DNA from 3 places in the Serratia sp. AS12 genome. Region 1 is predicted to be linked to each of the others. Evidence: predicted binding sites of a transcription regulator. Region 1 holds the regulator's gene; each other region holds the start of a gene.
What was found. The regulator PhoB, encoded in region 1, activates phosphate uptake and scavenging genes when phosphate is short. The targets are predictions, from matches to a motif close to CTGTCATAAAACTGNCNNAT.
Positions count from the first base shown of each region.

Region 2: a site for PhoB is predicted at 1,557-1,576, ahead of pitA (inorganic phosphate transporter PitA). Genes of this name have one in related genera too.
Region 3: a site for PhoB is predicted at 2,408-2,427, ahead of glpT (glycerol-3-phosphate transporter). Genes of this name have one in related genera too.

Region 1 is NC_015566.1:1,066,373-1,070,775, reverse strand. It holds gene SERAS12_RS04960 (PstS family phosphate ABC transporter substrate-binding protein) at 1-162, opposite strand, end outside; gene phoR (phosphate regulon sensor histidine kinase PhoR) at 179-1,495, opposite strand; gene phoB (phosphate response regulator transcription factor PhoB) at 1,520-2,209, opposite strand; gene sbcD (exonuclease subunit SbcD) at 2,433-3,665, shown strand; gene sbcC (exonuclease subunit SbcC) at 3,662-4,403, shown strand, end outside.
Region 2 is NC_015566.1:5,164,972-5,169,374, reverse strand. It holds gene pitA (inorganic phosphate transporter PitA) at 49-1,551, opposite strand; gene SERAS12_RS23930 (NAD(P)/FAD-dependent oxidoreductase) at 1,853-3,052, shown strand; gene SERAS12_RS25980 (hypothetical protein) at 3,431-3,724, opposite strand; partial or broken gene SERAS12_RS26765 (Tn3 family transposase) at 3,971-4,152, shown strand.
Region 3 is NC_015566.1:185,110-189,512, forward strand. It holds gene glpQ (glycerophosphodiester phosphodiesterase) at 1-810, opposite strand, end outside; gene glpT (glycerol-3-phosphate transporter) at 901-2,256, opposite strand; gene glpA (anaerobic glycerol-3-phosphate dehydrogenase subunit A) at 2,619-4,262, shown strand; gene glpB (glycerol-3-phosphate dehydrogenase subunit GlpB) at 4,252-4,403, shown strand, end outside.

The DNA of each region.
Region 1 (4,403 bases):
ATGCTGACTGAAGTCCTGCGCCCACAGCGCCATCAGATTCGCCAGCGTATCGGAGCCGACGCTCGACAGGTTGCCGGACAGCATACCGTCCGGCTGCGCCAGTGCGCCGCGGCTCACCAGCAGCACCAGGCACAGCAACAGCCATCGGGTGATTCGGATCATGCCAGCCTCTCGCGCGTTAATTTTTCACCGCATTCTCTGATAAAGCTGCAGGAACAATCAACCGGTTAGGCAAGGTAAAGATGAAACGGGTGCCAATCCCCTGTTCGCTGAGGATCTCCAACCGCGCATCGTGGTGGCTGAGCGCATGCTTGACGATCGCCAGCCCCAGCCCGCTGCCGCCGGTCTGGCGTGAACGGGCTTTATCGACACGGTAGAAACGCTCGGTCAGGCGCGGAATATGTTCGGCGGCGATACCCGGCCCGTTGTCGCTGACCTGGAACTGCGCGCCATTTGGCGTCTGTTGCCAGCTCACCTCAATATTGGTGCCCTTCGGCGTGTGATTGACGGCGTTATACACCAGATTCGACACCGCGCTGCGCAGTTGGTCATCGTTGCCGAACACCTTGAGCTGCTCGTTCACCCGGAAGGTAATCTCATGGTTGCCGCCGCTCAGCGACTGCGCCTCACGCTGCAACACCCGCAACATCAACGGGATATCGACCCGCTCGTTCATATCGACGTTAGGCGCCGCCTCAATGCGCGACAGCGTCAACAGCTGTTTGACCAGCCCGTCCATGCGCCGGGTCTGCTCTTGCATGGTGCCCAGCGCCTTACCGCGCAGCGAGCCGTCCAGCTCCTCGTCGCTCATCATCTCCAGGTAGCCCTGCAATACCGTCAGGGGTGTACGCAACTCATGGCTGACGTTGGCGAAGAAGTTGCGGCGCGCGCCTTCCAGCTGACGCATTTGGGTGACGTCGCGCGCCACCATCAACAGTTGCCCTTCCGAATAGGGCATCACGCGGAACTCGACGTAGTGCTCGTTATTGAGTTGCAGCGTCAGTGGCCGCGTGAACTCCTGCTGTTGCAGATAGTGGCTGAACTCCGGGTAACGCAGCAGATTAAGGATGTGTTGGCCGTTGTCTTCCGGCCAGCGGAATCCCAGCAGATGCTGCGCCAACCCGTTGCACCAGAAGATATTGCCTTCAACGGTGGTCATCACCACCGCATCGGGCAGCGATTCCGCGCCGCTGCGAAAGCGTTTGATCAACAGCGCCAGTTCACGGCGACGGCGACGGTTGCGCTGCTGCATCTGGTACAGGCCGTAAAACAGCGGCTCCCAGCTCCAGCGCCCAGGCGGCGGCGTCATGCTGCGATCGACCCACAGCCAGTGGGAAAGTTTGAGTTGGTTGTAGAAATTCCAGACCAGCGCCGCCAGCACGGCGACCAGCAGCAGCCAGGGCAAATAGCCGAAAATCAGCCCCAGCAACAAGGCAGGTAAACAGAAAAGAGCCAGCTCCAGGGCCAGCCTCTTCCAGGAAAGGCGTTCTAGCACAGCATATTCTCCAGCGCGACGCGATCAGTAACGCGTTGAGAATCGGTAGCCGGTGCCCCGAACGGTTTGAACCATTTTGTCATGACCAGTGGTCTCTAACGCCTTACGGAGCCGGCGGATATGCACGTCAACGGTGCGGTCTTCCACATAAACGTTAGTGCCCCAGACGTGATTAAGCAACTGTTCGCGGCTATAAACACGTTCCGGATGGGTCATAAAGAAATGCAGCAATTTGAACTCGGTCGGCCCCATATCCAGCGCTTGCTCATTAGCCATTACGCGATGCGAGGAAGGGTCCAGGCTCAGCCCCTGCATTTCAATCACTTCTTCCACCGCCATCGGTGAAATGCGGCGCATTACCGCCTTGATGCGCGCCACCAGCTCCTTCGGCGAGAACGGCTTGGTAATGTAATCGTCCGCTCCCACTTCCAGGCCGCGTACCCGGTCTTCTTCTTCACCGCGTGCGGTCAGCATCATCACCGGGATATCGCGGGTCAGCGCTTCACGCTTCATGTGTTTGATAAACTGGATACCGGAACCGCCGGGTAACATCCAGTCGAGCAACACCAAATCAGGGAACGGCTCAGACAGGCGCGTCACGGCGCTGTCATAATCCTCGGCTTCCAACGGTTGGTAACCATTCTGTTCCAACACAAAGCACACCATCTCACGGATCGGCGCTTCGTCTTCCACCACCAGTATGCGTCTTGCCATCGTCAATCCTGCCAATGTGTTAGCGATCACAGTTGATTGCGGGCGCCATTATGCGTCAGTTTTGTGACACTTTTATGAAAAAACCAGCCTGTTATAGCCAGTAAGCATAGCGATTATTTCCAACTGCAAAGAAAAATCATTCAGTTGTCATAATCATTGCGTCACGACAGGAGAGTCTGCCCCCTTTATAATCCCCCCATTAGTTTATCGCCCCGGGAGTGTCATGCGCCTGATCCACACCTCTGACTGGCATCTTGGCCAGTACTTTTTCACCAAAAGCCGTGCCGCCGAGCACCAGGCTTTTTTACGCTGGCTGATCGAGCAAATTGAACAGCAACGGGTGGATGCGCTGATCGTCGCCGGGGACCTGTTCGACACCGGCTCGCCGCCGAGCTACGCCCGCGAGCTGTATAACCGCTTTGTGGTGGAGTTGCAGCATACCGGCTGCCAACTGGTGGTGCTGGGCGGTAACCATGACTCCGTGGCAACCCTGAATGAATCGCGTGAATTGCTTTCTTGCCTGAATACAACGGTGATCGCCAACGCCCAAAGCGACATCGGGCAGCAAATCCTGGTGCTTAACCAGCGCGACGGCCAACCGGGTGCGGTGTTGTGCGCCATCCCGTTCCTGCGCCCGCGCGATCTGACAACCAGCCGCGCCGGCGAATCGGGCGGGCAAAAGCAGCAGGCGTTGCAAGAGGCGATCGCGGAACACTACCAGCAGCTCTACCAGGCGGCCTGCGCACACCGCGATGAACTGGGGCTCACCTTGCCGATTGTCGCCACCGGCCACCTGACCACCATGGGCGTTACCACCTCCGATTCGGTGCGCGATATTTACATCGGCACGCTGGATGCCTTCCCGGCACAGGCGTTTCCGCCAGCCGACTACATTGCGTTGGGGCATATTCACCGGGCGCAAAACGTCGCCAAATCCGAGCATATCCGCTACAGCGGTTCTCCTATCCCGCTCAGTTTCGATGAGCTGGGCAAACCCAAAAGCGTGTTTATGGTGGATTTCGCCGATGGTGCCCTGCAGCAGGTCACCGCACTGGATATCCCCAACTTCCAGCCGATGCAACTGATCAAAGGTGATTTGGCGCAGATCGAACAACAATTGCGGCAGTTCGCCGATTATCAGGGAGAACTGCCGGTATGGTTGGACATCGAAGTGGCGACACAAGATTACCTCAGCGACATTCAGCGCCGTATTCAGCTGCTGGCGGATCAACTGCCGGTGGAGGTGGTATTGCTGCGCCGCAGTAAAGAGCAGCGCCGCCAGGCCCTTGAACAGCAGGACAAGGAAACGCTCAACGAACTGAGCGTCGATGAGGTCTTCGAGCGGCGGCTGGCGCAGGAGACGGAAATCACAGAGCCCCGCCAGCAGCGGATGCGCCAAATGTTCCATCAGGTGGTCGAGACCGTGCGGCACAACGACGAGGAGCCGACCCAATGAAAATCCTGAGCCTGCGGCTGAAGAACCTCAATTCATTGCAGGGCGAGTGGAAGATCGATTTCACCGCCGAGCCTTTTGCCAGTAATGGGCTGTTCGCCATCACCGGGCCAACCGGCGCGGGTAAAACCACCCTGCTGGATGCTATCTGCCTGGCGCTGTACCACCAGACACCGCGCCTCAACGTGACACCGAGCCAAAACGAACTGATGACTCGCCACACCGCCGAATCGCTGGCTGAGGTCGAATTTGAGGTCAAGGGCGTCGGCTACCGCGCCTTCTGGAGCCAACGCCGAGCCAAAAACGCGCCGGACGGCAACCTGCAAGCGCCAAAGGTGGAACTGGCACTGCGTGAAGACGGTAAAATCCTGGCGGATAAAGTCCGCGACAAGCTGGATCTGACCGCCGCGATCACCGGGCTGGATTTCGGCCGCTTCACCAAATCGATGATGCTGTCCCAGGGGCAGTTCGCCGCCTTCCTCAATGCCGATGCCAATGACCGGGCCGAACTGCTGGAAGAGCTGACCGGCACCGAAATCTACGGCCAGCTTTCCGAACGGGTTTTCGAGCAGCACAAACAGGCCAAAGCCGATCTGGACGCCTTGCATCAACGCGCCAGCGGCATTGAACTGCTGAATGACGAACAACGTCAGCAATTGGAGAGCCAGTTAGTTGAGCTGAGCGCGCAGGAAACCGCCCTCAGCGGACAGGCCCGGCAACAGCAACAGGCGCTGAACTGGT
Region 2 (4,403 bases), 1.3 Mb from region 1:
AAAAAAAAGGCGGCCACATCGGGCCGCCTTTCTCATTGAACACGCTGCTTAGATAACCTTAAGCGCCAGCCAGTACAGTGAACCGGAAAGCAGAATCGAAATCGGCAGGGTCAGTAACCAGGCCAACAGGATGTTCTTCACGGTTTTACTTTGTACGCCGCCGCCGTCCACGATCATCGTCCCGGCTACCGCCGAAGAGAGCACGTGGGTGGTGGAAACCGGCATACCGGTGTAGCTGGCCACGCCGATCGACAAGGCCGCGGTCATCTGAGCCGACACGCCCTGAGCGTAGGTCATGCCCTTCTTACCGATTTTCTCGCCGATGGTGGTGGCAACGCGCTTCCAGCCAACCATGGTGCCGAGTGACAGCGCCAGAGCAACCGCAACGATGATCCACAGCGGTGCATACTCAACGGTTTGCAGCAGATCCTGACGCAGGTTCTTCAGGAAACGCTGGTCCGCAGCGGAGGTTTCCGGCAGTTTGGCGACCTTGTCTGCGGTATCCGTTACGCACATCAGCAGGCGGCGCAGATGGCTGCGCTGTTCTACCGTCAGTTGATCGTAACTTTGCAGATTGTTCAGCAAGCCCTGCGTCAGCTCAATCGCCGGCATGGCGCGGGAACTGTCACAGTGGAACTCGGTCGGCTTATTCGGCGAAACCTCATCTTCCGGGCTTGGCACCAGCGGCGTCAGGGACACCACGTGTGACAGGGCATCGCCATGCTGCTGGTAATATTGCTGCAGGTGGGTCACGGCATCACGCGTACGGGTGATGTCATAGCCGGTTGCATTCATATTGACCACGAAGCCGGCCGGCGCAACGCCGATCAGCACCAGCATGATAAGGCCGATGCCTTTCTGGCCGTCGTTGGCGCCGTGCGAGAAGCTGACGCCGATAGCCGACAGGATCAGAGCGATACGGGTCCAGAACGGCGGCTTGCGTTTGCCGTCGACCTTTTCACGTTCCGCAGGGGTCATGTGGATACGCTGGCGTTTCTTGTTGCCGCTCCAATAGCGGCGCAAGGCAAACACCATCAGCCCGGCGACCATCATGCCGACCAGCGGCGAGATGAGCAATGACAGGAAAATACCGATCATTTTCGGGACGTTAAGCGCATCCACCACCGACGTGTGGGTCATCAGTGCATTGGTTAAACCAACACCGATAATTGCGCCAATCAGCGTGTGGGAACTGGAGGCCGGCAGACCGAAATACCAGGTGCCGAGGTTCCAGATAATCGCCGCCAGCAGCATGGAGAAGACCATGGCTAATCCGTGCGCTGAACTGACGTTCAACAACAGATCGGTAGGCAACAGGTGAACAATGGCGTAAGCAACACTCAAACCACCGAGCATAACGCCAAGAAAGTTGAACAAGCCCGCCATCACGACCGCAAGTTGCGAGCGCATGGCACGGGTATAGATTACTGTAGCGACCGCATTGGCCGTATCATGAAAGCCGTTGATGGCTTCATAAAACAACACGAACAACAATGCGAGAATTAACATCAGGCCGGTATGGAAATCCAGGCCTGCGAACAAATGCAGCATAAGCGTTACGCCAGTTTGTGGACATGAACGCCGCGCATTATCCGTGACAACCGGGGCCGGGGAAAAGGAAAATATGACGTTTTTTTGATTTAGATATGACGAAACGATGGCGCTCGCATGACAAAGATATGAAATATCATAACCTTATGCTGATAAGCGTACTGTAATATTTTCTTACTATGGCGCTGACGGCGGCATGGCTTTACAATCTGCCGCCGTAAAGTTGTCGGTTACCGGTAGCGAAACGGCGTAATATGGCGGCCTTTTGTCGCGATTGTGGTTTTTATTCGGAGAGGCGCAGGTGGAACAGTTTGATGTCGTGGTAATAGGTGCGGGCGCAGCGGGCATGTTTTGCGCCGCGCAGGCGGGGCAACTCGGTTGCCGGGTACTGCTGCTCGATAACGGCAAAAAACCGGGACGCAAAATCCTGATGTCCGGCGGCGGACGCTGTAACTTTACTAATATGTACACCGAACCTGCCGCTTACCTGTCGAACAACCCGCATTTCTGTAAATCGGCGCTGGCGCGATATACCCAGTGGGATTTTATCGATCTGATTAACCGCTACGGCATCGCCTACCATGAGAAAACGCTGGGGCAGCTGTTTTGTGATGACTCGGCGCAGCAGGTGGTCGAACTGCTGGTTAAAGAGTGCGAACTGGGCCAGGTGACGACGCGCCTGCGCAGTGAAGTGCTGGGCGTGGAAAAAACCGAAGCCGGTTTCGAGCTGGCACTGAATGGCGAGAAAGTGAGTGCTCGCTCACTTGTGGTGGCCAGCGGCGGACTTTCCATGCCGGGGTTGGGCGCGTCGCCGTTCGGCTACAAGCTGGCGGAGCAGTTTGGTCTTAAGGTGTTGCCGACCCGCGCCGCGCTGGTGCCTTTTACCCTGCATAAACCGCTGCTGGAACACCTGCAAACGCTGTCCGGCGTCTCTGTGCCGGCGGTGATCACCGCCGAAAACGGCGTCAGCTTCCGCGAAAGCCTGCTTTTCACCCACCGTGGCCTTTCCGGCCCGGCGGTATTGCAACTTTCCAGCTACTGGCAGCCTGGTGAGTTTGTGAGCGTTAACTTACTTCCTGCGCTCGATCTGGCGGGCTTCCTTAATGAGCAACGTCAGGCGCACCCCAACCAAAGCCTGAAAAACACCCTGGCGCTGCACCTGCCAAAACGCCTGGTGGAGTGCCTGCAAACGCTGGGGCAATTGCCGGAAGCCACGCTGAAGCAACTGAATCCCACGCAACAGGCCGCGCTGGTCGAAACCTTGCAGAATTGGCGCGTGCAGCCGAACGGCACCGAAGGCTACCGCACCGCAGAAGTGACGCTCGGCGGCGTAGACACCAAAGAGCTGTCTTCCAAAACGATGGAAGCCGGCAAGGTGCCCGGCCTGTACTTTATCGGCGAAGTGGTGGATGTGACAGGGTGGCTGGGCGGTTATAACTTCCAGTGGGCCTGGAGCTCGGCCTGGGCTTGCGCTCAGGCGCTGGCGGCGCAGGGGCAGTAAGGCTGACACCCCGCACAAACTGGCGGTATCTCGACTACGACTCCGTGCTTCAGCGATATCATCAGGGTTAAGATTGGATGATTTTATTTAGTCATCGCAAAAGGCTGCATTATATTTATATTCGGCCCCGCCCATTTCTGGGCGGGTAAACAAGAAATTTAGTTTCTAATATGAGAGTTTCCGAAAAATAACTTAATCAAAAAATATAAAAACCTGACTATACACACGCTGCAAGTAATTGAAACCAATAATACGGAAATGCCACTCGGCGCGGGATACCATGATGAAAATCCCACTCCAGCCCCACTTAGCAAGGAGGCAGAGAGAAATATACCAATAACTACCGATATTAATTTAAGCGCTTTGTCATTCATGTAATCACCTGGAAATGAAGATAGACTTGCCGCCATTAAAACATCCACCGGTAACTGCATCACCAACCAATCCAACAGTCGTGCCGGCTAAGCCACTGAATGCACCTGTTGCCGCACCCAGTCCCATCCCATTGATACCGTCTTTCGAGGTATTTTTGGTGCAGTAATTACCTGAACCACTATTGTTACTGGATTTACTTCCCCTGTTACTTCTTCCGCCATTGTCGGTACGATCGTTTCCATTATTACTGCGCTCACCAGATACATACTCTAACAATGAGCAATCAATCACTTTCATAAACAACTCCGTCTGTCGAAGTAATCAATAAGATTATTAAATGTGAAACAGTGTAATTAATTAACTTATTCCTGATTCATTAGCAAGTTATATCGTTGATGAGCGTGCAGATAGGCTTGAAAATCAAATTCATTCATATGAGTAAGTAATAATTAAATTTTTAAATATAATTGTGATTTGTTTATTTTACACTTATTATCAATGAGATGAGTGGCCGCATGGCTAAAAACTCTCTTGTGCCGTTGTGCGCAGGATCTGTACGCCAGCCTGTGCAGCGGTGCTGCTGGCCGAAGTTTGCAATATTGCTCACGAGCCGCTTATCAAACACAATATTCAAGTACCAACTGAGTTGGGGAAGACGGAATTTCATCCGAGCCGAGACATTAGCCAGCACTCATGCGCGGCTGGATAATTTTCCTACATTGCTATACACACGGCAAGATTTCTCACTATATCAACAACTGTTTAATTTTCTCCTTTTCATAGCACCTGAATTGATTTTTCCTGTAGGTCCGACTTCTGTAATTCTCGGCAATGCTCAAGTCCGCAGTTCGAGTCGTCGCTATGATGCCATCGTGAACTACATTTTCACGTCGTAAAGATGAGGTTCTCACCGGATTTGCCTGGACAGTCAGGATCACTAGGATCGTGTCGACTAACAGGGTTAGAGGGTGAACAA
Region 3 (4,403 bases), 880 kb from region 1:
GGCGTACTGGGCAATCTGCTTCATCGCGCCCGGCTTGAACATCCAGTCATAGTCGTATTCCACCCATTTGCCGTCGGCTTTCTGCTCATAGGTTTCCTGCCATTTGTTGTAGGCGATCAGTTGGATCAGCTTCAGATCCATGCCCATCTTCGGTTCCAGTTCGGTTTTAATCCGCTTCAGTTCGTTGGCGTCGAAGCATTGCAGATAAACGTTGTCACCCTTGCCGGTGTAACCATACTGCTTCAGCACCGCCAGCACTTTGCTGGAGATATCCTTGCCTTCCTGCTTGTGGAACCACGGCGCTTTGATTTCCGGGTAAATACCGATGTTTTTGCCGGTCGAATGGTTCAGCCCCTGCACAAACTCGATCTCTTCCTGGAAGGTATGGACGCGGAAATCCGACTTGCCCATCGGGAAGCGGCCAGGGTAGCCCTGCACCTTTTTACCGTTTTCGATCTCAAAGCCTTCCGTGAACTTCAGCGACTTGATTTCCGCCAGGGTAAAGTCGATGGCGTAATAACGGCCGTCTTTGCGTGCTCGGTTCGGGAAGCGCTCGGCCACGTCGGTAACGCGATCGAGGTAATGGTCATGCAGCACCACCAGCTCGTTGTCCTTGGTCATCACCAGATCCTGCTCGAGGAAGTCCGCACCCTGCGCGTAGGCCATCGCCTTCGCCGGCAGCGTGTGTTCCGGCAGATAGCCGCTGGCGCCACGGTGGGCGATCACCACCTTGTCCGCCGCCTGTACGGCGCTGACCATTGAGGTGGCCAGGATGATCCCTGCCAGCAGGGCTTTGACTTGAGTCCGCATTTTGTAATTCTCCATATTGTAGGTGCAGGGTAATAAAGTAGTAAAAAGGCCGCAGCGCGGCCTTTAAATAATGCGAAGTTTGTATGACGCTTAGCCGCGTTTGTTGGCTGCGATTTCTGCGTGGTGCTTTTTCTCGCTCAGCATGGTCAGCAACAGCAGCACTACCGCACCGATACTGCCGCCAATCATCACCATAAAGCCGCCGTCCCAACCGAAGTAGTCCACGGTGTAACCGACGATGGCGCTGGCCGCAACGGAGCCGCCCAGGTAACCGAACAGACCGGTGAAGCCCGCTGCGGTGCCGGCCGCTTTCTTCGGTGCCAGTTCCAGCGCGTGCAGGCCGATCAACATCACCGGGCCGTAAATCAGGAAGCCGATGGTGATCATGCAGGCCATGTCGATGCCAGGATTACCGACCGGGTTGAGCCAGTAAACGACGGTAGCGATGGTCACCAGCGTCATAAAGAACACGCCGGTGGCGCCGCGATTGCCTTTGAACACTTTGTCCGACATCCAGCCGCACAGCAGGGTGCCCGGAATGCCGGCGTATTCGTACAGGAAGTAGGCCCAGGAAGACTTATCCAGCGTGAAATGCTTCACTTCTTTCAGGTAGGTCGGTGACCAGTCCAGAATGCCGTAACGCAGCAGGTAAACGAACACGTTGGCTACCGCGATGTACCACAGCAGCTTGTTCGGCAGAATGTACTGCATGAAAATCTGCTTGGCGGTCAGCTCTTGTTCCGCTTTCTCGCTGTAGTCGTCCGGGTAATCGTTTTTATATTCTTCGATCGGCGGCAGGCCACAGGATTGCGGCGTATCGCGCATCAGTGCAAAGGCGATCAGGGCTACCAGAATGGCGCCGAAGGCCGGCATATACAGCGCCGCGTGCCAGTCGTTGAACCAGGCCATACCCAGCAGGAACAACAGCGGCGGCAGGCCGCCACCCACGTTATGCGCGCAGTTCCAGACCGAAACGATACCGCCGCGTTCTTTCTGCGACCACCAGTGCACCATGGTGCGGCCACAAGGCGGCCAGCCCATGCCCTGGAACCAACCGCACAGGAACAGCAGCACGAACATGACTGCGATGCTCGATGTCGCCCACGGCACAAAGCCCATGAACAGCATCACCGCGGCGGCCAGTATCAGGCCGGCAGGCAGGAATACGCGTGGGTTGGAGCGGTCAGAAACCGACCCCATGATGAATTTGGAAAAACCGTAGGCGATGGAAATACCCGACAGCGCGAAACCGAGGTCGCCGCGGCTGAAGCCCTGATCGATCAGGTAAGGCATTGCCAGGGTGAAGTTCTTACGCACCAGATAGTAGGCGGCGTAACCGAAGAAAATCCCCATAAAAATTTGCCAGCGCAATTTACGGTAGAGCGGGTCGACTTTGTCGACCGGCACACGGGAAATGTGTGCTGCCGGCTTAAAGATACTCAACATGAGCGCCTCCGATGGCTTTTAGTTATCACATCAATATGATCGTCTACGTTCATTTGATGATTGAGCGGATAGAGAATGTGGTGTTTTTTTGTTCCATAACGAGCGTCATCCTAGTCAAAACAGCCTGGTGTCACTGTGATGAATGGCGCAAATGTTACACTTTTATGAAACTACGGCGGATTTTGAGCGATTCGTTAACGATATGAAATAGAAAAACGGCTAAAAATCGTGATTCCGATCACATTCATGGTTTTTTATGGACATTTTGTTTTCGTTTTAAGTTCGTTATTGTTCCTTATCAAACAAAGACCCCAGTAACTGTGGCCCAATAGGGTAATCACCACGGATCCTGAGGAAGCGTCATGAGCAGCCATTCACCGGACAGTGAAACGGATGTGATAGTCATTGGCGGCGGTGCGACCGGAGCGGGCATTGCCCGTGACTGCGCGCGCCGTGGCCTGCGTTGCATACTGCTGGAGCGCCATGATATTGCCACCGGCGCCACCGGCCGTAACCACGGTTTGTTGCACAGCGGAGCGCGTTATGCGGTGACCGACGGCGAGTCGGCGCGTGAGTGCATAGAAGAGAACCGCATCCTCAAGCGCATCGCGCATCACTGCATCGAGCGTACCGATGGGTTGTTCATTACCCTGCCGCAGGATTCGCTGGCCTACCAACAACAGTTTATTGCTGCCTGCCACAGTGCCGGCATCAACGCCGAAGCCATTGATCCGCAATTGGCGTTGCGCCTGGAGCCGGCGGCTAACCCGGCGCTGATCGGCGCCGTGCGGGTGCCGGATGGCACCGTCGACCCGTTCCGCCTGACCGCCGCCAATATGCTCGATGCCCGCGAGCACGGCGCGCAGATCCTGACCTATCATCAGGTGGTCGGTTTGTTGCGCGTGGGCGATCGCGTGACCGGCGTGCGCGTTTTCGACCATCAAACTGCGCGCCGCTACGACATCTACGCCGAGGTGGTGGTCAACGCCGCCGGCATCTGGGGCCAGCAGATTGCGGAATACGCTGATCTGCGCATTCGCATGTTCCCGGCCAAGGGCGCATTGCTGATCCTCGGCCACCGCATCAACAACATGGTAATCAACCGTTGCCGCAAACCGGCAGACGCCGACATTCTGGTGCCGGGCGACACCATCTCGCTGATTGGCACCACCTCCACCCACATCGACTACGACCAGATCGACGACATGGTGGTGACGCCGCAGGAAGTGGACATTCTGATCCGCGAAGGTGCGCTGCTGGCGCCTGAACTGGCGCAAACCCGCATTTTGCGTGCCTATGCCGGGGTACGGCCGTTGGTGGCCAGTGACGACGACCCCAGCGGCCGTAACGTCAGCCGTGGCATCGTGCTGCTCGATCACGCCAGCCGCGATGGGCTGGAAGGATTTATCACCATCACCGGCGGCAAGTTGATGACCTATCGCCTGATGGCGCAGTGGGCGACCGACAAAGTGTGTGAAAAGCTTGGGCTGGATAGCCCATGCACTACCGCGGTGGAACCGCTGCCCGGCTCCCGGCAGACGGCGGAGGAAACGGTGCGCAGCGTGGTGGCGTTGCCGGCCAGTATTCGTGGCTCGGCGGTGTATCGCCACGGCGATCGCGCCAGCCTGGTGCCGGCCGGTAATCGGCTGGACAACAGTCTGGTCTGTGAATGCGAGGCGGTCACCGCCGGCGAGGTGCGCTATGCGGTGAACTCTCTCGCCGTCAATAATCTGGTGGATCTCCGTCGCCGCACCCGTGTTGGCATGGGCACCTGCCAGGGGGAACTGTGCGCCTGTCGCGCTGCCGGGCTGCTGACGCGCTTTAACGTCGCCACCCCGCAGCAGTCGATCGATCAGTTGTCGCATTTCCTCAATGAACGCTGGAAGGGCGTACGCCCGATCGCCTGGGGCGACGCGCTGCGCGAGAGCGAGTTCACCAGTTGGGTTTATCAGGGATTGTGCGGGCTGGATGCACGGGAGAAACAGGAGGCGGATGATGCGATTTGACGTGGTGGTGATTGGCGGCGGCTTGGCGGGTATGGTTTGTGCCATCGGGTTGGCGGAACAGGGCAAGCGCTGTGCCGTGGTCAGCTCAGGCCAGAGCGCGCTTTATTTCTCCTCCGGCTCGCTTGATTTGCTGGCGCAACT